4 regions of the Streptomyces sp. NBC_01176 genome follow, and region 4 is predicted to be linked to each of the others. Evidence: riboswitches for the same ligand, from Rfam matches in the RefSeq annotation. Region 4 holds a riboswitch; each other region holds the start of a gene.
What was found. A riboswitch is a leader RNA that binds a small molecule or an ion and turns the genes downstream of it on or off. The one in region 4 is predicted to bind cobalamin.
Positions count from the first base shown of each region.

Region 1: linked by a shared signal. The riboswitch ahead of OG199_RS31585 (cobalamin biosynthesis protein) and the one ahead of OG199_RS15880 (ribonucleoside-diphosphate reductase subunit alpha) in region 4 are both predicted to bind cobalamin.
Region 2: linked by a shared signal. The riboswitch ahead of metE (5-methyltetrahydropteroyltriglutamate--homocysteine S-methyltransferase) and the one ahead of OG199_RS15880 (ribonucleoside-diphosphate reductase subunit alpha) in region 4 are both predicted to bind cobalamin.
Region 3: linked by a shared signal. The riboswitch ahead of OG199_RS01480 (CbtB-domain containing protein) and the one ahead of OG199_RS15880 (ribonucleoside-diphosphate reductase subunit alpha) in region 4 are both predicted to bind cobalamin.

Region 1 covers NZ_CP108600.1:7,294,916-7,300,053, reverse strand. The annotation lists gene OG199_RS31600 (lysozyme) at 189-932, shown strand; gene OG199_RS31595 (inorganic phosphate transporter) at 1,112-2,356, shown strand; gene OG199_RS31590 (hypothetical protein) at 2,369-2,593, shown strand; cobalamin riboswitch at 2,781-2,924, shown strand; gene OG199_RS31585 (cobalamin biosynthesis protein) at 3,030-4,001, shown strand; gene OG199_RS31580 (cobyric acid synthase) at 3,998-5,138, shown strand, end outside.
Region 2 covers NZ_CP108600.1:9,142,678-9,147,815, forward strand. The annotation lists gene OG199_RS39795 (cysteine hydrolase family protein) at 1-353, shown strand, start outside; gene metE (5-methyltetrahydropteroyltriglutamate--homocysteine S-methyltransferase) at 439-2,763, opposite strand; cobalamin riboswitch at 2,947-3,097, opposite strand; gene meaB (methylmalonyl Co-A mutase-associated GTPase MeaB) at 3,326-4,312, opposite strand; gene scpA (methylmalonyl-CoA mutase) at 4,318-5,138, opposite strand, start outside.
Region 3 covers NZ_CP108600.1:425,376-430,513, reverse strand. The annotation lists gene OG199_RS01495 (acyl-CoA dehydrogenase family protein) at 1-266, shown strand, start outside; gene OG199_RS01490 (enoyl-CoA hydratase/isomerase family protein) at 263-1,366, shown strand; partial or broken gene OG199_RS01485 (enoyl-CoA hydratase) at 1,516-1,725, shown strand; cobalamin riboswitch at 1,799-1,939, shown strand; gene OG199_RS01480 (CbtB-domain containing protein) at 1,977-2,192, shown strand; gene OG199_RS01475 (CbtA family protein) at 2,212-2,970, shown strand; gene OG199_RS01470 (MarR family winged helix-turn-helix transcriptional regulator) at 3,442-3,903, shown strand; partial or broken gene OG199_RS01465 (transposase) at 4,115-4,267, shown strand; gene OG199_RS01460 (caspase domain-containing protein) at 5,074-5,138, opposite strand, start outside.
Region 4 covers NZ_CP108600.1:3,733,823-3,738,960, forward strand. The annotation lists gene mctP (monocarboxylate uptake permease MctP) at 1-1,542, shown strand, start outside; gene OG199_RS15875 (GNAT family N-acetyltransferase) at 1,717-2,235, shown strand; cobalamin riboswitch at 2,268-2,423, shown strand; gene OG199_RS15880 (ribonucleoside-diphosphate reductase subunit alpha) at 2,550-4,967, shown strand; gene OG199_RS15885 (ribonucleotide-diphosphate reductase subunit beta) at 4,967-5,138, shown strand, end outside.

The DNA.
Region 1 (5,138 bases), 3.6 Mb from region 4:
TCCTGTCAGCACGGACGTCAACCGGGTGGCGGCGAGGGCACTTTAGGGCGGAAGACCTACGTCCGTAAGGGTGCATATGAGGACACATCACCCTTTTAAAGCTATTGGCTGGTGATCGACGTGTATTGAATGATCTTCCACTAACCTCTGGGGGATTTACCGTGCACGACGCCATTCCGGGGGGAAACATGGCCCGTGGTCACCAACCGTTCCGCGCCCGCGCCCTCGTGGCCGCGGCCGCCCTGGCGGCGCTCGCCGCCACCGGAAGCGCGCTCGCCGGTACACCGGCCGCCGCGGCCGGTGCGCCCAGAGGCCATGACGTCTCCTCGCACCAGAAGAACGTCGACTGGCAGGGCGCGAAGGCGAAGGGCGCCCGGTTCGTGTACGTGAAGGCCACCGAGTCCCACACCTACCGCAACCCCTATTTCGACCAGCAGTACAACGGGGCGTACGACGCGGGGATCCTCCGCGGCGCCTACCACTTCGCGCGGCCGGACAAGTCGTCCGGCGCCACCCAGGCCGAGTACTTCGTCCACAACGGGGGCGACTGGCAGGCCGACGGCCGGACCCTGCCGCCCGCGCTCGACATCGAGTACAACCCGTACAGCAAGCACAAGTGTTACGGCATGAGCAAGGCCGGACTCGTCGGCTGGATCCAGGACTTCAGCGACGAGCTGGAACGGGAGACGGGCCGCCGTCCGGTGATCTACACGACCGCCCACTGGTGGGACACCTGCACCGGGGACAGCCGCGCCTTCGCCGCGGACCACCCCCTCTGGCTGGCCCGCTACGACACCCCGGACGCGGGCGCCCTGCCGGGCGGCTGGTCGTCCTGGACGTTCTGGCAGTACGACAACAACGGGACCCTGCCGGGTGACCAGAATCTCTTCCACGGATCCATGGCCCGGCTGAAAAGGCTCGCGAAGGGCTAGCGGAGCCCGATATTCCGCCTTCGTTCGAACCACGGGCCACCCCTCCGCCAACCACACCGGCGCAAGCGGAGGGGCGATCCGTGGTTCGATACACCCCTAAGCCCGCCTCAGTTCATCTTCCGTTCACTCAGGTTGCCTACGGTCCACCTGCCACTGACGTCAAACAGAAGCCTGGGTAAATGGAACACATCACGCTCCTCCTCGGAATCGTGATCGTCACCGCTCTCGTGTTCGATTTCACGAACGGTTTCCACGACACTGCCAACGCGATGGCGACGACCATCTCGACCGGCGCTCTGAAGCCCAAGACGGCGGTGGCCATGTCCGCCGTGCTGAATCTCGTCGGTGCGTTCCTCTCCGTGGAGGTCGCCAAGACGATCTCCGGCGGTCTCATCAACGAAGAGGGCATACGCACCGAAGTGATCTTCGCGGCGCTCGTCGGCGCCATCCTCTGGAATCTGCTGACCTGGCTCCTGGGTCTGCCCTCCAGCTCCTCCCACGCACTGTTCGGCGGCCTGATCGGCGCCGCGGTCATGTCGGCCGGCTGGTCGTCGGTGAACGGCTCGACCGTCGTCACCAAGGTGCTGCTCCCCGCGGTCGCCGCGCCCATCGTGGCCGGACTCGCCGCGATGCTCGCCACCCGGCTGACGTACCGGATCGGCGACCGCGCCGACCAGAAGGCGACCGCCAAGGGCTACCGCGCCGGCCAGATCGCCTCGGCCGGCCTGGTCTCGCTGGCGCACGGCACGAACGACGCGCAGAAGACGATGGGCATCATCACCCTCGCCCTGGTCACCGGTGGTGTGATCGCCCCCGGCTCGAACCCTCCCACCTGGGTCATCGTCTCGGCCGGTACCGCCATCGCGCTCGGCACCTACCTGGGCGGCTGGCGCATCATCCGCACGATGGGCAAGGGTCTGACCGACCTCGCGCCGCAGCAGGGCTTCGCCGCCCAGACCAGCGCCGCGACGGCCATCCTGGCCTCCTCGCACATCGGCTTCTCCCTCTCCACCACCCAGGTCTGCTCGGGTGCCGTGATGGGCTCGGGCCTCGGCCGCAAGGGCGGTGTCGTCCGCTGGTCGACCGCGACCCGGATGTTCGTCGCCTGGGGCCTGACCCTGCCGGCCGCCGGTCTGGCCGGTGCCGCCGCCGAGTTCCTGACCAAGCAGGGCACCTGGGGCATCGTGCTCACCGGCGCGCTGCTGGTCGTCGGCGCCGGCGTCATCTGGAGGCTGTCCCGCCGTCAGCCGGTCACCGTCGACAACGTCAACGAGGCCGCCGCCGAGCCGGCCGGCATCGTCACCACCGCGATGGCCGCGGTCACCCCGCCCCCCGCGGGCCCCGTCACCGGAGACCTGTCCGGTGAACTGAAGACCACCATCCCGTCCCCGGACGCGGAGCCCACCCGCCCGGCCACGGTGTAAGGACAGAACAGCATGAACATCGACTGGGCAGCCCTCGGCTCCGTCTTCGGAGTCAGCCTCGTGGTCACCGTGGCCCTCGTCGGCCTCTTCACCCTCGGCATCGTCGGTCTCACCAAGCGCGAGTCCGCGTCCGCCCAGGGCGGTTCGGCCGCTCTCGCGGTCACCGGCGCGTACATCTGCTTCGCCGCGTGCGCGGCGGCGGTGGCGTACGGGATCTTCCTCATCGTCGGCAAGTGACCGCGCACGGGTGACCGTGCCCCGGCAAACAGCCTGAAACGGGCATCACTTCACGTGGGGTGCGGGACGGATCGCCGTCCCGCACCCCACGCGTATGCCGTCCCGCACCCCACGCGCACGTCCACCCCCGCCCCGCGCCATGTGGGCCTTCGCACACTCTCCCCTCGCAGGTCAACGGCAAGTTGACGGGTCCTGCAACCCGTGGTGGACTGCCGGAGCCAAGTACGGCGACAGAAGAGGAAGCCGGTGTGAATCCGGCGCGGTCCCGCCACTGTGACCGGGGAAGGAACTCCCCGGGAGCCAGGAACTCTCACCGCCGGTCTCGTCGAACCAGGGCGCGGACACCCTGAGTGAGGACATATCGCCATGCGCGGCTGCCCGTTGCGGGTCTTGATGAGTACGAGGGTTCCACTTCACCCCACGGCGGGCTGACCCCGTGCGTGCCGATCGCGTCTTCGCGTACGGCGCCGCCACCGGCCTTCTCGGCGACCTGCTGCTCGGCGATCCCCACCGGGGTCATCCGGTCGCCGCGTTCGGGCGGACCGCGGCAGCCGTGGAGCGGATGCTGTGGCGGGACCACCGCGGATGGGGAGCGCTGCACACAGCCGTCTGCGTCGGGGGCGCCGGCGCGCTCGCCGCGCTCGCGAGCCGTTGCGTACGTCGTTCCCGTCCCGCCTCCATCGCCCTGACCGCCGCGGCCACTTGGGCCGTCCTCGGGGGCACCTCCCTCGGGCGCGAGGCGCGGGCCATCGGGGCCGCGCTCGACGCCGGTGACGTCGGGGCCGCCCGCGCGCGGCTGCCGCACCTGTGCGGACGCGACCCCCAGGCACTGGACCGCGACGGCATCGCGCGCGCCGTCGTCGAGTCCGTCGCCGAGAACACCTCCGACGCCGTGGTGGGCGCCCTGGTGTGGGGAGCGGTCGGCGGTGTGCCCGCACTGGTCGCGTTCCGCGCCGTGAACACGCTCGACGCCATGGTCGGGCACAGATCCGCCAGGTACCTGCGCTACGGCTGGGCCTCCGCCCGCCTCGACGACGTCGCGGGCTGGCCGGGAGCACGGCTGACCGCGGCGCTCGCCACCGTCGCCGGCGACGACCCGCGCGGGGCGGCGCGCGCCTGGCGCACCGACGCCCGCCGGCACCCGAGCCCCAACGCCGGGCCCGTGGAGGCCTCGTTCGCCGGATCGCTCGGGGTGCGGCTCGGCGGGACCCTCTCGTACGCCGGCCGCGTCGAGCACCGGCCCGTCCTCAACGACGGTGGGCGTGCCGTGCGCGTCGGCGACATCGAACGGGCCGTACGGCTGTCGCGGCGCGTCGGCTGGCTCGCCCTCGGCGTGAGCGCCGCGGGACGACTGCTGGCCGGACGGCTGCTCACCAAGGGACCTCTCACGAAGGGGCGTACGACATGAGTGGCGGTCTCCTCGTCGCCGGGACCACCTCCGACGCCGGCAAGAGCGTCGTGACCGCCGGGATCTGCCGGTGGCTGGTGCGGCAGGGCGTCAAGGTCGCGCCCTTCAAGGCGCAGAACATGTCCCTGAACTCCTTCGTGACCCGCGAGGGCGCGGAGATCGGGCGCGCGCAGGCCATGCAGGCGCAGGCCGCCCAGGTGGAACCGACCGCGCTCATGAACCCCGTCCTGCTCAAGCCGGGCAGCGACCGGAGCAGTCAGGTCGTGCTCATGGGCAGGCCGGTGGGCGAGATGAGCGCCCGCGGCTACCACGGCGGCCGGCAGCAACAGCTCCTGGGCACCGTGCTGGACTGCCTCGCCGAGTTGCGGGGCACGTATGACGCGGTGATCTGTGAGGGGGCCGGCAGTCCTGCCGAGATCAATCTGCGGCGCACCGACATCGTGAACATGGGGATCGCGCGCAACGCGCGGCTGCCCGTGCTCGTCGTCGGCGACATCGACCGCGGAGGCGTGTTCGCCTCGTTCTTCGGGACGGTCGCGCTGCTGTCCCGCGAGGACCAGGAGTTCGTCGCCGGGTTCCTGGTCAACAAGTTCCGTGGCGACGTGTCCCTGCTGGAACCCGGGCTCGACATGTTGAAGGACCTCACCGGACGCCGTACGTACGGAGTCCTGCCCTTCCGGCACGGCCTCGGGATCGACGAGGAGGACGGCCTGCGTGTGTCGCTGCGCGGTGCCGTGCGGGAGTCGGCGGTCGCCGAACCCGCCGGCGAGGACGTCCTGCGCGTCGCCGTCTGCGCGGTCCCGCTGATGTCCAACTTCACGGACGTGGACGCGCTGGCCGCCGAACCCGGCGTCGTCGTGCGGTTCGTGGACCGGGCCGCGGAACTGGCCGACGCCGACCTGGTCGTCGTGCCCGGGACCCGGGGCACCGTGAAGGCGCTGGCGTGGCTGCGCGAGCGGGGCCTCGCGGACGCGCTCGCCCGGCGGGCCGCCGAGGGCCGCCCGGTGCTGGGGATCTGCGGCGGCTTCCAGCTCCTCGGGGACCACATCGAGGACGAGGTCGAGTCGCGGGCCGGCCAGGTCGACGGGCTCGGACTCCTCCCCGTCCGCGTGCGGTTCGCGCGCGAGAAGACCCTCG
Region 2 (5,138 bases), 5.4 Mb from region 4:
TCTTCACCGCCGACGATCCTGGTGCCGCCATCCACCCCGATGTCGCGCCCGCAAAGGGCGAGATCGTCGTCCACAAGAACCGCGTGAGCGCCTTCTCGGGCAACAACCTCCAGCAGATCCTGGCCGTCCAGGACATCGACCACCTCGTCCTGGCCGGCATCGCCACGGGCGGCATCGTCCTGTCCACGGCCCTTCAGGCAGCCGACCTCGAGTACAGGGTCACGGTCCTGTCCGACGCCTGCGCCGACCCCGACACCGCACTGCACCACACGCTCGTGAACGACGTCCTCAGCCGGCGCGGCGAGGTCACCACCGTCGAGGAGTGGGCCGACAGCCTCAACGCCGCTTCGTGAACGGGCCGGTGAGCCCGGCGAACGTCCTGCGGGAACGGCGCACGGCCGGGGCGGACCGAGATGGTCCGCCCCGGCCACACCTGTGTCAGGAAACCGTCGGCGCCAGGTCGCCGCGGACTTCGCGGGCCGCCGCCACCAGGTTCTCCAGCGCGGCCCGCACCTCCGGCCAGGCGCGGGTCTTCAGGCCGCAGTCGGGGTTGACCCACAGCCGTTCGGCGGGGATGGCCCTGAGTCCGGTACGCAGCAGTTCAGCGGCTTCGTGGGCACTGGGCACGCGCGGTGAGTGGATGTCGTACACCCCGGGTCCGGCCTCGCGCGGGTAGCCGTGGGCGGCGAGTTCCCGGGCGACCTGCATGTGGGAGCGGGCGGCCTCCAGGCTGATGACGTCGGCGTCGAGGTCGTCGATGGCCTGGACGATGTCACCGAACTCGGCGTAGCACATGTGGGTGTGGATCTGGGTCTCCGGCCGTACACCGCCGGTGGTGAGACGGAACGCCTCGGTGGCCCACTCCAGGTAGGCGGCGCGGTCGGCGGCGCGCAGGGGCAGCGTCTCGCGGAGCGCGGGTTCGTCGACCTGGATGACCGGGGTGCCGGCCGCCTCGAGGTCGTCGACCTCGTCGCGCAGGGCGAGTGCGACCTGGCGGGCGGTCTCGCCGAGGGGCTGGTCGTCGCGGACGAAGGACCAGGCGAGCATGGTGACCGGTCCGGTGAGCATGCCCTTGACCGGCTTGGTGGTGAGCGACCGGGCGTACGTCGTCCAGCGCACCGTCATCGGTTCGGGCCGCGAGATGTCGCCGGCCAGGATCGGCGGACGGACGTAGCGGGTGCCGTACGACTGGACCCAGCCGTGCTGCGTGGCGAGGTAACCCGTGAGCTGTTCGGCGAAGTACTGCACCATGTCGTTGCGTTCCGGCTCGCCGTGCACCAGTACGTCGAGACCGGCCTCCTCCTGGAAGGAGATCACCTCGCGGATCTCGTTCCTGACCCGCTCCTCGTACCCGTCGATGTCGATCCGGCGGCCCCGCAGGTCGGCGCGGGCCGTGCGCAGTCGCGCGGTCTGCGGGAACGAGCCGATCGTGGTGGTCGGCAGCAGCGGCAGCCCGAGGCCGGCGCGCTGGGCGGTGGCCCGCTCGGCGTACGGCTGGGAGCGGTGGCCGTCGGCGGCGGTGACCGCGGCGACCCTGGCCCGTACCGCGCTGTCACGGGTGATCACGGAGGACTCCCGGGAGGCGAGGTCGGCCCGGTTCGCGGCCAGTTCGGCGGCGATGGCGCCGGTGCCCCGGGCGAGGCCCTTGGCGAGGACGGCGATCTCCGCCGTCTTCTGGCGGGCGAAGGCGAGCCAGCGCAGGATCTGCGGGTCGATGTCCCGTTCGGCGGACGCGTCGAGCGGTACGTGCAGGAGCGAGCAGGAGGCGGAGACGTCCACCCGGTCGGCGAGCCCGAGCAGGGTGCCGAGTGTGCCGAGGGACTTCTCCAGGTCGTTGACCCAGATGTTGCGGCCGTCGACCACACCGGCCACCAGACGCTTTCCGGGCAGTCCGCCGACGGCGGCCAGGCCGTCGAGGTTGGCGGCGGCCGCGCCGGTGAAGTCCAGCGCGAGGCCGTCCACCGGGGCCTTGGCCAGTACGGGCAGGGCGTCGCCGAGGCGGTCGAAGTAGGAGGCGAGCAGCAGCTTCGGCCGGTCGGTCAGCCTGCCGAGGCCGCGGTAGGCGCGTGCGGCGGCGCTGAGTTCGGCGGGGGTACGGTCCTGGACCAGGGCGGGCTCGTCGAGCTGCACCCACTCGGCTCCCGCCGCGCGGAGGTCGGCGAGCACCTCGGCGTAGACGGGCAGCAGCCGGTCCAGCAGAGTCAGCGGTTCGAAGTCCGCGGCGACACCGGGCGCCGGCTTGGCCAGCAGGAGATAGGTGACCGGACCGACGAGGACGGGCCGGGCGGCGAGACCGAGGGCGATCGCCTCCCCGAGTTGCCCGACCTGCTGGGCGGAGTCCGTCCTGAACACCGTGTCCGGCCCCAACTCCGGCACCAGGTAGTGATAGTTGGTGTCGAACCACTTGGTCATCTCCAGCGGCGCCACGTCCTGGGTGCCGCGCGCCATCGCGAAGTACCCGTCGAGCGGGTCGGCTTCGACGGCCTTGCGGTGCCGCTCGGGGACGGCACCGACCATGACAGTGGTGTCGAGGACGTGGTCGTAGTACGAGAAGTCGCCGGTGGGCACCTCGTGGATGCCGGATTCCGCCAGGTGGCGCCAGTTCGAACGGCGCAGACCTGAGGCGGTCTCCCGGAGGGCGGCGGCGGTGGTCCGGCCCTTCCAGTAGCCCTCGATCGCCTTCTTCAGCTCACGGTCCGGGCCTTGACGGGGGTAGCCGTACACGGTGGACCGTGCTGCCGCGGCTGCGGGCTTGGCTGTCACGGAAATCTCCTTCGCGAGATGTCTCCCTGAGATCCCGGCGGCGGGACGTGAGCGCGAAGGGGTGACGAACCGGGCGGAGTCGACCCGCGCCAGGAGGCGCGGCCGTCCGCCGGTATGTACGCCGACCCGCCCACGAGGTCACCGGGATGTCCGCGCGCGAACGGTCACGCGCGGGCAACGGGCAGGTCTTCGGACTCGCGGGCGCGGTCTCCCCGAAGGGCCACCACCTACTGGCCGTCGCTTCCCAGACCCGGTCGGGCCCAGTGCGTATGACGGCGTTCGTTCCCACTCACCGCTGCGGGGCAGTCCCGGATTCCCACCGGGTTCCCTCTTACGACGCATCCCGCCTGGCGGACGGGGCGAACCAGCTGCACCGGCCACCCTAGAGGGCGACGCGGCCTTGTGCGGGGAGCGGCTCACATCGCGGACGGTGACATGGGACACTGGCCGCGGTCGCCCACGGCTCGGCAGGATCCGTCCGAGGAGGCACGGGTGGGCACCGTGTCCGCCCGAGGGACACGGTGCCGGGCCCCGTCGTGGACGGGCGGAGTGGCGCGACGAGTCAGTCGGCGGCGCCGCCGAACACGCCCAGGATGCGTTCCGCCGCCAGCGTGGCCGTCAACTCCCCGTCCCGGACCTGCCGTTCGAGGGAAGGCGTGAGGGCTCGTACCGCCGGATCCGCGTGCAGCCGGCCGAGGAGCTCGTCGCGGACCATCGTCCAGGTCCAGTCGACCTGCTGGTCGCGGCGCTTGGCGGCGAGGCGGCCGGTCGAGTCGAGCAGGACGCGATGCTGTTCGAGACGTTCCCAGACGGTGTCCAGGCCGGTCGACTCCCGGGCGCTGCAACTCAGCACGGGGGGAGTCCAGGCCGCGTCCACCGGGTGCATCAGACGCAGGGCGCCCGCCAACTCCCGTGCCGCGGAACGTGCGTCGCGCTCGTGCGGGCCGTCCGCCTTGTTGACGGTGATCACGTCCGCGAGCTCCAGGACCCCCTTCTTGATGCCCTGCAACTGGTCGCCGGTGCGGGCCAGCGTGAGCAGCAGGAAGGAGTCGACCATGTTCGCCACCGCGGTCTCCGACTGGCCGACGCCCACCGTCTCCACCAGGATCACGTCGTAGCCCGCCGCCTCCATCACCACCATCGACTCCCGTGTCGCCTTCGCCACGCCGCCGAGGGTGCCGGCGGTGGGGGAGGGGCGTACGAAAGCGGCGGGGTCCACCGCCAGGCGCTCCATCCGGGTCTTGTCACCCAGGATCGAACCGCCCGTACGGGTCGACGAGGGGTCGACGGCGAGCACCGCGACCCGGTGCCCGAGCGAGGTGAGCATCGTGCCGAGCGCGTCGATGAAGGTCGACTTGCCCACACCGGGCACCCCGGTGATGCCGATGCGCCGGGCGTTGCCGCCGTGCGGCAGCAACTCGGTCAGCAGGGCCTGCGCCAGGGACCGGTGGTCGGCCCGGGTCGACTCGACGAGGGTGATGGCCCGTGCGATGTACGCACGCTTCCCGTCGAGCACGCCCTTCACATAGGAGTCGAGGTCGATCGCCATGGGCCTCAGCCGTGTCCAAGACCGGTGGCCAGCCGTTCCACCAGGTCGTACGCCGCGTCCGGGATCACCGTTCCGGGCGGGAAGACGGCCGCCGCGCCCATCTCCAGCAGGGTCGGCACGTCCTGCGGCGGGATCACCCCGCCCACCACGATCATGATGTCCTCGCGCCCCTCCTCGGCCAGTTGCTCCCGCAGCGCCGGGACCAGGGTGAGGTGCCCGGCGGCCAGCGAGGACACCCCGACGATGTGCACGTCGGCCTCGACGGCCTGCCGTGCCACCTCGGCCGGGGTCTGGAACAGCGGGCCGACGTCCACGTCGAAGCCGAGGTCGGCGAAGGCGGTGGCGATGACCTTCTGCCCGCGGTCGTGGCCGTCCTGGCCCATCTTGGCCACCAGGATGCGCGGCCGGCGGCCCTCGGACTCCTCGAAGGCGTCCACCCGGGTGCGGGTGCGTTCCACGGACGGCGACTCGCCTGCTTCGTTGCGGTACACACCCGAGATCGTACGGATCTGGCTCGCGTGCCGCCCGTACACCTTCTCCAGAGCGTCGGAGATCTCACCGACGGTGGCCTTGGCACGGGCCGCGTTCACCGCCAGCTCCAGCAGGTTGCCGGTGCCCCCGGCGGCCGCCGTCAGCGCGCGCAGCGAGTGCTGGCACGCGGACTCGTCGCGCTCCGCGCGCAGCCGCCGCAGCTTCTCGATCTGCTGAGTCCGTACGGAGGAGTTGTCGACCTTGAGGACGTCGATCTGTTCGTCGCTGTCGACCCGGTACTTGTTGACGCCGATGACCGGCTGACGGCCCGAGTCGATCCGGGCCTGGGTGCGGG
Region 3 (5,138 bases), 3.3 Mb from region 4:
CCGCGCGCTGGTCCGCCGGCGGCCGGGGCTCCGGACCGCGGCGATGTGCGAGCACCCCGCCTTCGCGTCAGGGCCAAGCGATTGCCATCGACGCCGGGTACTCCGCGGTCGACCGCGCACGGCAACCGCACGGCGGGTACGGCCGCCTGAGCGACCATGGCACCGAGAAGATCGTCCGAGACCCCCGTGTCCACCAAAGTCCGGAAGGAACCAACGAGATCATGCGCGTTATCGTGACCCGCGGCCTGACGGAGGCGTTCGGATGACCGGCGCCCACGACTCCCGGGCGGTCACCGGCGCCGACGACCCCGTGCTCCTGCGCACCGAGGGGCACGCCGCGTACCTCACCCTCAACCGGCCCCGGGCGCTCAACGCCCTCACCCACACCATGGTCCGCCGCATCGACTCCGCGCTCACGGACTGGGAACACGACCCGGCCGTGAAGACCGTCGTCGTGACCGGCGCGGGGGAGCGGGGCCTGTGCGCGGGCGGCGACATCCGCGCCATCCACGACGACGCCCGGAACGGGGACGGCACGGCGTCGAAGGCCTTCTGGCGCGACGAGTACCGGCTCAACGCCCGTATCGCGCGCTACCCGAAACCGTATGTCGCCGTGATGGACGGCATCGTGATGGGCGGCGGCGTCGGTGTCTCCGCACACGGCAGCGTACGGATCGCCACCGAGCGCTCCCGGATCGCGATGCCCGAGACCGGTATCGGCTTCGTCCCGGATGTGGGCGGCACCTATCTCCTCGCCCTCGCGCCCGGCGAACTCGGCACACACCTGGCGCTGACCGGAGTGCCGGTCGGCGCGGGCGACGCCCTGCTGTGCGGGCTGTCCGACCATTACGTGCCGTCCGAGTCCCTGCCACGACTCGTCCAGGACCTCGCCCACGCGCCGGTAGGGGAGGTCCTGGGCCGCCACGTCATGCCCGCGCCGCCCGGGAGCCTCGCGGAAGCACGGCGCTGGATCGACGCCTGCTACTCCGCCGACACCGTCGAGGAGATCGTCGGCCGCCTGCTGGATCACGGTGACAGCGCGGCCAAGGAGGCCGCCGAGGCGCTGCTCAGCAAGTCACCCACCGCCCTCAAGGTCACCCTCGCCGCCATGCGCGGAGCCCGCCGGCCCGGCTCACTGGAGAAGGTGCTCGACGAGGAGTACCGCGTCTCCTGCGCGGCGCTCACCCAACCCGACCTGGTGGAGGGCATCCGGGCCCAGGTCATCGACAAGGACCGCGACCCGCGTTGGTCGCCGTCGACGCTCGCCGAGGTCACCGACGCGGACGTCGCACGCTTCTTCGCCCCGCTCGGCGAGCGTGAACTCGGCCTCGCCGCACCCGACACCACGCAGGAGGCGCCCTGGTGAGCAGGGCCGTCGCGTTCACCGGGCTGGGGCAGACGGGCGGCTCCACGGCCGCCGACGTGGCCAAGGCGGGCCACCGTGAACGCGGCCAGGGCCTGGTCGGCGGCTCCCTCAGGACGGCGGCCGGCTCGGGTGTCGGACGCGCCGCGTCGGCGGACGCCGTCACCGGGACCGTGGCGGGCATGTCGCCGCCGGTCGCCGAGAGGGCGAAGGAAGCGGTCGCCCGCGCTTTCGAGACGACGCTCACCGAGGGCGTCCGCTCCGAACGGCCCCCGGTCCACGCGGTGTTCGCGACCACCGACCGGAAGGAGGGCAGGAGCGCCTTCGCCGAGGAGCGACCGGCACCCCGCACCCACCACTGACCCACAGGTCACACCGGCCGTGTGACCCGGCGAGACGAAGATCACGGCAGCCGGGACGGTCTTGGCCATGAACCCGACACGCGGTACGGTCAGTGCGATATCGACGACGGCATGGCGGAAGCCGGTGGAAATCCGGCACGGTCGCGCCACTGTGAACGAGGCCTCTCCTCAGGGGGTTTCGCAAGTCAGACCCGCAGCCGTCGTCCTGTGCACCACCGAGATGGGACGCGAACTCCCGAGGAGGTCCTGCCATGGCGCAGACCGTCGCTCCGCCGACAGCCACCCCGATCCCCGCCAAGCTGCCGATCGGCACGATCGTCCCCTGGGCGGTCTTCTTCGGCATCCTGATGCTGGTCCTGCTCTATTTCGTCGGCGCCGAGCAGGGCGCCACCTCCGTCGTCTCCGGCGAGGACGTCCACGAGTGGGTGCACGACGCCCGCCACCTCCTCGGCTTCCCCTGCCACTGACGAGGGACACCGCGCACCCATGAACTCCGCAACCGTCAGAAACCTTCTCGTGCGGGGCATGCTCGCCGGCCTCGCCGCCGGTGTGCTGGCCCTCGTCGTCGCCTACTTCCTGGGCGAGCCCAGCGTCGACGACGCCATCGGATTCGAAGAGGCCCACGCCCCGGCACACGGGCACGAGGTGGAGATCGTCAGCCGTAGCCTTCAGTCCACCGGCGGCCTCGCCACCGGCGTACTGATCTACGGCGTCGCCTTCGGCGGCATCGCCGCCCTCGCGTACTGCTTCGCACTCGGCCGCGTCGGCCGCTTCAGCCCGCGCGCGACCGCGCTGCTGCTGTCCGGCTGCGCGCTGCTCGCGGTGTACGTCGTGCCGTTCCTGAAGTACCCGGCCAACCCGCCGTCCGTCGGCGACCCCGACACCATCGGCAAGCGCACGACGCTGTACTTCCTGATGATGGTGCTCAGTGTGCTGCTCGCGATCGCCGCCGTGATCCTGGGCAAGTGGCTCGCACCCCGTTGGGGCACCTGGTACGCGACCGTCGCCGCGATCGTCTTCTTCGCTCTCGTGATCGGCATCGCGTACGAGTTCCTTCCGGTCATCAACGAGGTCCCGAAGGACTTCCCGGCCACCTTGCTGTGGCGGTTCCGTACCTCGGCCCTCGCCATCCAGCTCACCCTGTGGACCGGGTTCGGTCTGGTCTTCGGGGAGTTGGCACAGCGTCTGCTGGCCCCGCGGCCGGCGGCGGCCGTGTCCGCGGGAGCAACTCCCGTACCGAACTGACGCATTCACGCAGTGCTGACGTACCGAGAAGCCCGCTGAGACATCAGCGGGCTGTCACGTGCAGAGGGCCCACCGGAACCGTCCGGGGGCCCTCTGCGCGTTCTCCCGAAATCCACGACCTGCCAACAGGTGAACGACTCCTATGACTCCCCGATTACACAGGAGCGACGAGGGCGACAGCGAGGGACAGGGGGCGGAGGGCCCGGGCGAACGCAACCGCGGCACGTCAGACTCGGTGGCCGCGAGGCGGTGGCGCTGACTCCCGAGGAGTAGGAGCGGCTGATCGGACTCGGCGTGCCTGCACGGCGCACTCGCGCTCCTGGTCCAAAGCCACCGGGGCCAGTCGGCCGCGGCGCGGACCCGGCCGATCCGCGCGCGACCGTTCCACCGAAGACTGCCGGGGAAACTGGTGCCTGGACACTCTTTGAGCTTGCTTGCGGAAGCACGTAAAGTCTACGCGCGTTGAGAGACGTGATCCCGCTGACCGCCGACGAAGAACGCTTCTGGCGCGCCCTGACGTGTCTCGTCGTCGCTCTGCCGCGCTCCATGGATAACGACCTGCTGCGGTCCACGGGGCTGACACTCACCGAGTACGTCGTCCTGATGAACCTCTCCGAAGCCGACAACCAGAAACTACGGATGGCCGACCTCGCCGCGGCCAGCGCGCTGTCGCCCAGCCGTATCACCCGCATCGTGGAGATGCTCCAGGCGCGGGGACAGGTGGTCAAGCGACGCTGCCAGGGCGACGGCCGCGGCAATGTGGCCTCCCTGACCCCGGAAGGACAAGAGCGCCTCCAGGCCGCCTATCCCGGCCAGGGGCACCTGGCGAGTGCCCCTGACCGCGTCATCGACCAACTCGACTACCAGTCCCTGCCCGCGTTGGTGCGGCAGAACGAAGCCATGGTGAAAAGACTCGACCAGCGTGAGTTCTGATCTCCTTCACGGCGTTGCCTGCCACGAAACGATCGGCGCTCCCACGTGGGCAGCGCCTGCGATTTCCCCGCTCCGTTACTGGCTCTAACAAAAGCTGCTGATCGCGTGACTGTGGGCTTGTCTGCTCGTCGGTCTGGTCGTGGGGAAACGTCAGTCGCGGCCGTGGATCGTGTCGGATGAACTGTGGTCGCTCATCGAACCGTTGGTGCCCATGCCGGCACCGAAGCTGGTCGAGGGCAGACCTCGAGTGCCGAACGGGCAAGCACTGTGCGGGATTCTCTTCGTCCTGCACACCGGCATCCAGTGGGAGTACTTGCCTCAGGAGCTGGGCTTCGGGTCGGGGCTGACGTGCTGGCGGCGCCTGGCTTCACGGCTTTCGCCGCTTGCGCATCCGCTGGGAACGCCGCGACGACATCCACGAAGCGTTCCTCGGACTCGCCGTCTGCCTGATCACCCATCGCCACGTCCAACGGCTTTGTGAGGAACAGTAAGGCTCCTACGTCGGGCGGTACGGATGCGCGCGGGGTGATTCGAGCCGATCCGTAGGGCGACGGCTGTGGGGTGTGGTCCCCGCGCCGGAGGCAATCGATGCTGTTTCCCGTTTCCTTCTCCCACCGCGAACCCCCGCACCATCCGTACTGAAATTCGCGTCGAAACAGATGAGCGTCAGCAAAGGTTGGCGCGATCACCCAACACACCCAAAAGCCGCAGCGACTTGCTCCAGGCACCGGGCCGGTACTGACCTTGGCAGCCGATTTGGCTGCGGATGGCTCCGTCTGCCGGCGCCAACCTGCGATGAGACCGCCGCTTGGCTCCAGTCCGCAGGATTCCAGACAACGACATCTCCCTGATCGACGAGGCAGCCAGCCACTGTTGCCAGATCGCTGCCACTATGGATCGCGTGCCAGCCCCGGTCAGCCAAAATCTGAACGGCCAGACGGCGACCGTGCGTCTGCCCGCAGCGGTGAATCCGTCCTGATCCGACTCCGAGTAGGTGGAGATCGGCAAACCACGGCAAGCCCGAACAGTGGATTCCGCACCGCGGGCTAGCCCGGATGCTGACTATGTGCCGTGCCGTCGTCCACCGGCAACCGCGTCCTGCAGGGCCTGCACACGTCAACCCAGCACGGGCTCGAGGTCTCACTGCCTACCGTGCGCGCACTCGTTGGTTCAGCGGTTGAGCCAACGGGTCAGCCTGCCGGAGCGATTGGCCTTCTCCAACATGAGTGCGTGCT
Region 4 (5,138 bases):
GGCTTCCTGGCCGCGCGCTGGCGCAAGGCCGACAACGAGCACAGCCTCGACGAATGGGGCCTGGGCGGACGGTCGTTCGGCACCTGGGTCACCTGGTTCCTGCTCGGCGGCGACCTCTACACGGCGTACACCTTCGTCGCCGTACCGGCCGCCATCTACGCGGCGGGCGCGGCCGGCTTCTTCGCCGTGCCGTACACGATCCTGGTCTACCCCCTGGTCTTCACGTTCCTGCCCCGCCTGTGGTCCGTCTCGCACAAGCACGGCTATGTGACGACGTCGGACTTCGTACGCGGGCGCTTCGGCTCCAAGGGTCTGTCCCTCGCCGTGGCCGTCACCGGCATCCTCGCGACCATGCCGTACATCGCGCTCCAACTGGTGGGCATCCAGGCCGTGCTGGACGTGATGGGCGTCGGCGGCGGCGAGAACACGAACTGGTTCGTCAAGGACCTCCCGCTGCTCATCGCCTTCGGCGTACTGGCCGCGTACACCTACTCCTCGGGCCTGCGCGCCCCCGCCCTGATCGCGTTCGTGAAGGACACCCTGATCTACATCGTGATCGCGGTGGCCATCATCTACATCCCGATCAAGCTGGGCGGGTTCGACGAGATCTTCCACTCGGCGAGCGAGAAGTACGCCGCGGCCGGCGCGGGCGGGATCGTACCGGCCCAGGCCGGGCAGTGGACCTACGCCACCCTGGCGCTCGGCTCCGCGCTCGCCCTGTTCATGTACCCGCACTCGATCACCGCGACGCTGTCCAGCCGCAGCCGTGAGGTGATCCGGCGCAACACCACGATCCTGCCGCTCTACTCCCTGATGCTGGGCCTGCTCGCCCTGCTCGGCTTCATGGCGATCGCGGCCGGCGTGAAGGTCACCAACGGCCAGCTCGCCATCCCGCAGCTCTTCGAGGACATGTTCCCGGACTGGTTCGCGGGGGTGGCCTTCGCCGCGATCGGCATCGGAGCGCTCGTCCCCGCGGCCATCATGTCCATCGCGGCCGCGAACCTCTTCACCCGCAACATCTACAAGGACTTCATCAAGCCGGACGCGACCCCGCAGCAGGAGACGAAGGTCTCCAAGCTGGTCTCGCTCCTGGTGAAGGTGGGCGCGCTGGTCTTCGTCCTGACGATGGACAAGACGGTCGCCATCAACTTCCAGCTCCTGGGCGGCATCTGGATCCTGCAGACCTTCCCGGCCCTGGTCGGCGGTCTGTTCACCCGCTGGTTCCACCGCTGGGCGCTGCTCGGCGGCTGGGCGGTCGGCATGCTCTACGGCACGCTCGCCGCCTACGGGGTCGCCTCACCGACGCAAGCGCACTTCGGCGGCAGCTCGAAGGAGATCCCGGGGATCGGGGAGATCGGATACATCGGCCTGACGGCGTTCGTCATGAACGTGGTGGTCTCCGTCGTCCTCACCTTCGCCCTGCGGGCCTTCAAGGCGCCCGACGGCGTGGACGAGACGTCACCCGCGGACTACACGGCGGACGCCGGCGACCCGGGAGTCCAGGTCGAACTGCCCCCCGCCACCGCGGAGGCGGGCCACTAGGGCCTGCCGGACGTCGCGAGGCAGGCGGGACCTCCGCGACACGTCCTGGACCGCGTCCGACGGTTCCCGTCGGGCGGGAACGGCCGGGCGCGCCCCGGGACAGCGCAGCGGCGAGCGGGCCGTCGGAGGAAAATCCGGCGGCCCGTCGCCGTGTCCCTGATGCACACTCCCGGCATGGACATCGTCATCAGGCCGGCGCGGCCGGAGGAGTACCCCGGCGTCGGCGAGATCACCGTGCGGACCTATCTCGGGGACGGGCTGCTCGACTACGGGGAGAGCGACCCGTATCTCGGAGAGCTGCGGGACGTCGCGAAGCGGGCCGCCGCGGCCGAGGTGCTCGTCGCGGTCGAGGGGGAACGGATCCTCGGCGGCGTGACGTTCGTCCCCCGGGGCGGGCCCATGGCCGACATCGCGCGGCCCGGCGAGGCCGAGATCCGGATGCTCGCCGTCGCCCGCGAGGCCCGCGGCCGGGGTGCGGGAACGGCCCTCGTGGGCGCCTGCGTCGACCGCGCACGGGCCACCGGGGGCTGCGCGCGCGTGGTGCTGTCCACCCAGCGCACCATGCGCGCCGCCCACCGCCTCTACGAACGCCTCGGCTTCACCCGCACCCCCGAGCGCGACTGGAACCCGGTTCCGCACCTCGACGACATCTTCCTCCTCACCTACGAGTTGACCCTCGGGCACACTCCGTAGCGCCCCCCGAAGCCGACACGGCACAACATGTGGGGGTGCTTCCTCAGCCCGGCACTAGATGTATGCTCATGCTCGCTGTCGTCGCAGGGGAATCCGGTGCGAATCCGGAACTGTCCCGCAACGGTGTACTTGTGCGCATTCGCGCACGGGCTTCAGTCCGAGGACCTGCCGACAGCGTGCCCCGGCCAGCCGGCCGGGCGCCGACGACGTCCGGGCCTCGTGGAATGGGCCGGTGGACGCACGCGTACCCGTAACGGAGTCGCGTGTCCCGCTGCCCTCCGCCAGGCCCCGTGCCGAGCGAGGGAGAGCCCCAAGTGACCATCGCGCCAGCCGACCCGGTTTCAGTTTCCGCCCAGCAGGCCCCGGTGGAAGCGGAGTCCGCGCAGCGGGCCCCGGTGGAGACGGACGGTCCCGGTACCACGCTGCTGCGTACCCTGACCGACTTCACCGCCGACCTCCCCGGCGCCGACCCGGGCCGGGTCGCCGCCGCCGCCCTGCGCGGCCGGTCCACGCACGCGGACGACGCGGAGCTGCGCGAGCTGGCCACCGAGGCGGCCGCGGGCCTCATCTCCGAGGACCCCGTGTACTCGCGGCTGGCCGCCAGGCTGCTGACGGTCGGCATCGCGGAGGAGGCCGCCTCGCAGGGCGTCACGACGTTCTCCGAGTCCATCACCACGGGCCGGCGCGAGGGTCTGATCGCCGACCGCACGGCCGACTTCGTCGATCTGCACGCGGCCCGGCTGGACGCGCTGATCGACACCGCGGGCGACGACCGCTTCGGCTATTTCGGCCTGCGCACCCTGCACAGCCGCTACCTGCTCCGGCACCCGATCACCCGCAAGGTCATCGAGACCCCCCAGCACTTCATGCTCCGGGTGGCGTCCGGCCTCGCGGAGGACGACACGGCCCGGTCGGTCGACGAAGTGGCCGCGCTCTACGGCCTGATGAGCCGGCTGGACTACCTCCCCTCCTCCCCCACGCTCTTCAACTCCGGTACGCGGCACCCGCAGATGTCGTCCTGCTACCTCCTCGACTCCCCGCTGGACGAGCTCGACTCCATCTACGACCGCTACCACCAGGTCGCGCGCCTGTCGAAGCACGCGGGCGGCATCGGGCTGTCCTACTCCCGCATCCGCTCCCGCGGTTCACTGATCCGCGGCACGAACGGGCACTCCAACGGGATCGTCCCGTTCCTGAAGACCCTCGACGCCTCGGTCGCCGCGGTGAACCAGGGCGGCCGGCGCAAGGGCGCCGCCGCGGTCTACCTGGAGACCTGGCACTCCGACATCGAGGAGTTCCTGGAACTGCGGGACAACACCGGCGAGGACGCCCGGCGTACGCACAACCTGAACCTCGCGCACTGGATCCCGGACGAGTTCATGCGCCGGGTCGACGCCGACGCGCAGTGGTCCCTCTTCTCCCCCTCCGACGTGCCCGGTCTGGTCGACCTGTGGGGCGCCGAGTTCGACGCGGCGTACCGCGCGGCGGAGGCGAAGGGCCTGGCGAAGAAGACCATCCCGGCCCGTGACCTCTACGGCCGCATGATGCGCACCCTGGCGCAGACCGGCAACGGCTGGATGACCTTCAAGGACGCCGCCAACCGCACGGCCAACCAGACGGCGGAGCCGGGCCACACCGTGCACTCCTCGAACCTGTGCACCGAGATCCTGGAGGTCACGGACGACGGGGAGACGGCCGTCTGCAACCTCGGCTCGGTCAACCTCGGCGCGTTCGTCGACACGACGACCGGTGACCTCGACTGGGCACGGCTGGACGAGACGGTCCGTACCGCCGTCACCTTCCTCGACCGTGTCGTCGACATCAACTTCTACCCGACCGAGCAGGCGGGCCGGTCGAACGCCAAGTGGCGCCCCGTCGGCCTCGGCGCGATGGGCCTCCAGGACGTCTTCTTCAAGCTGCGTCTGCCCTTCGACTCGCCCGCCGCCCGCGCGCTCTCCACCCGCATCGCCGAGCGCATCATGCTCGCCGCCTACGAGGCCTCCGCCGACCTCGCCGAGCGCAACGGTCCGCTGCCGGCCTGGGAGAAGACCCGTACCGCCCGCGGTGTGCTGCACCCCGACCACTTCGCCGTCGAGCTGAACTGGCCGGAGCGCTGGGCGGCGCTGCGGGAGCGCATCGCCGCGGTCGGCATGCGCAACTCGCTCCTGCTCGCCATCGCCCCCACCGCGACGATCGCGTCCATCGCGGGCGTGTACGAGTGCATCGAGCCGCAGGTCTCGAACCTCTTCAAGCGCGAGACGCTGTCCGGTGAGTTCCTCCAGGTCAACTCCTACCTGGTGGCCGAGCTGAAGAAGCTCGGGGTGTGGGACGCGCAGACCCGGGAGGCGCTGCGCGAGTCGAACGGCTCGGTGCAGGGCTTCACCTGGGTGCCGCAGGACGTCCGCGACCTGTACCGCACGGCGTGGGAGATCCCGCAGCGCGGCCTCATCGACATGGCCGCGGCCCGCACCCCGTTCCTGGACCAGGCCCAGTCGCTGAACCTCTTCCTGGAGACGCCGACCATCGGCAAGCTCTCCTCGATGTACGCGTACGCGTGGAAGTCGGGCCTGAAGACGACGTACTACCTGCGCTCGCGTCCGGCGACCCGTATCGCCCGTGCCGCCCAGGCGCAGGCCCAGCCCGAGAAGACCATCCCCCTCCAGCAGGTCGCCGACCCCGACGCCGTCGCCTGCTCCCTGGAGAACCCCGAGTCCTGCGAGGCCTGTCAGTAATGAGCTCCACCGAGAAGAACCTGCTCGACCCGGGCTTCGAACTCACCCTGCGTCCCATGCGCTACCCGGACTTCTACGAGCGCTACCGGGACGCCATCAAGAACACCTGGACCGTCGAGGAGGTCGACCTCCACTCGGACGTCGCCGACCTGGCGAAGCTGTCCGAGGGCG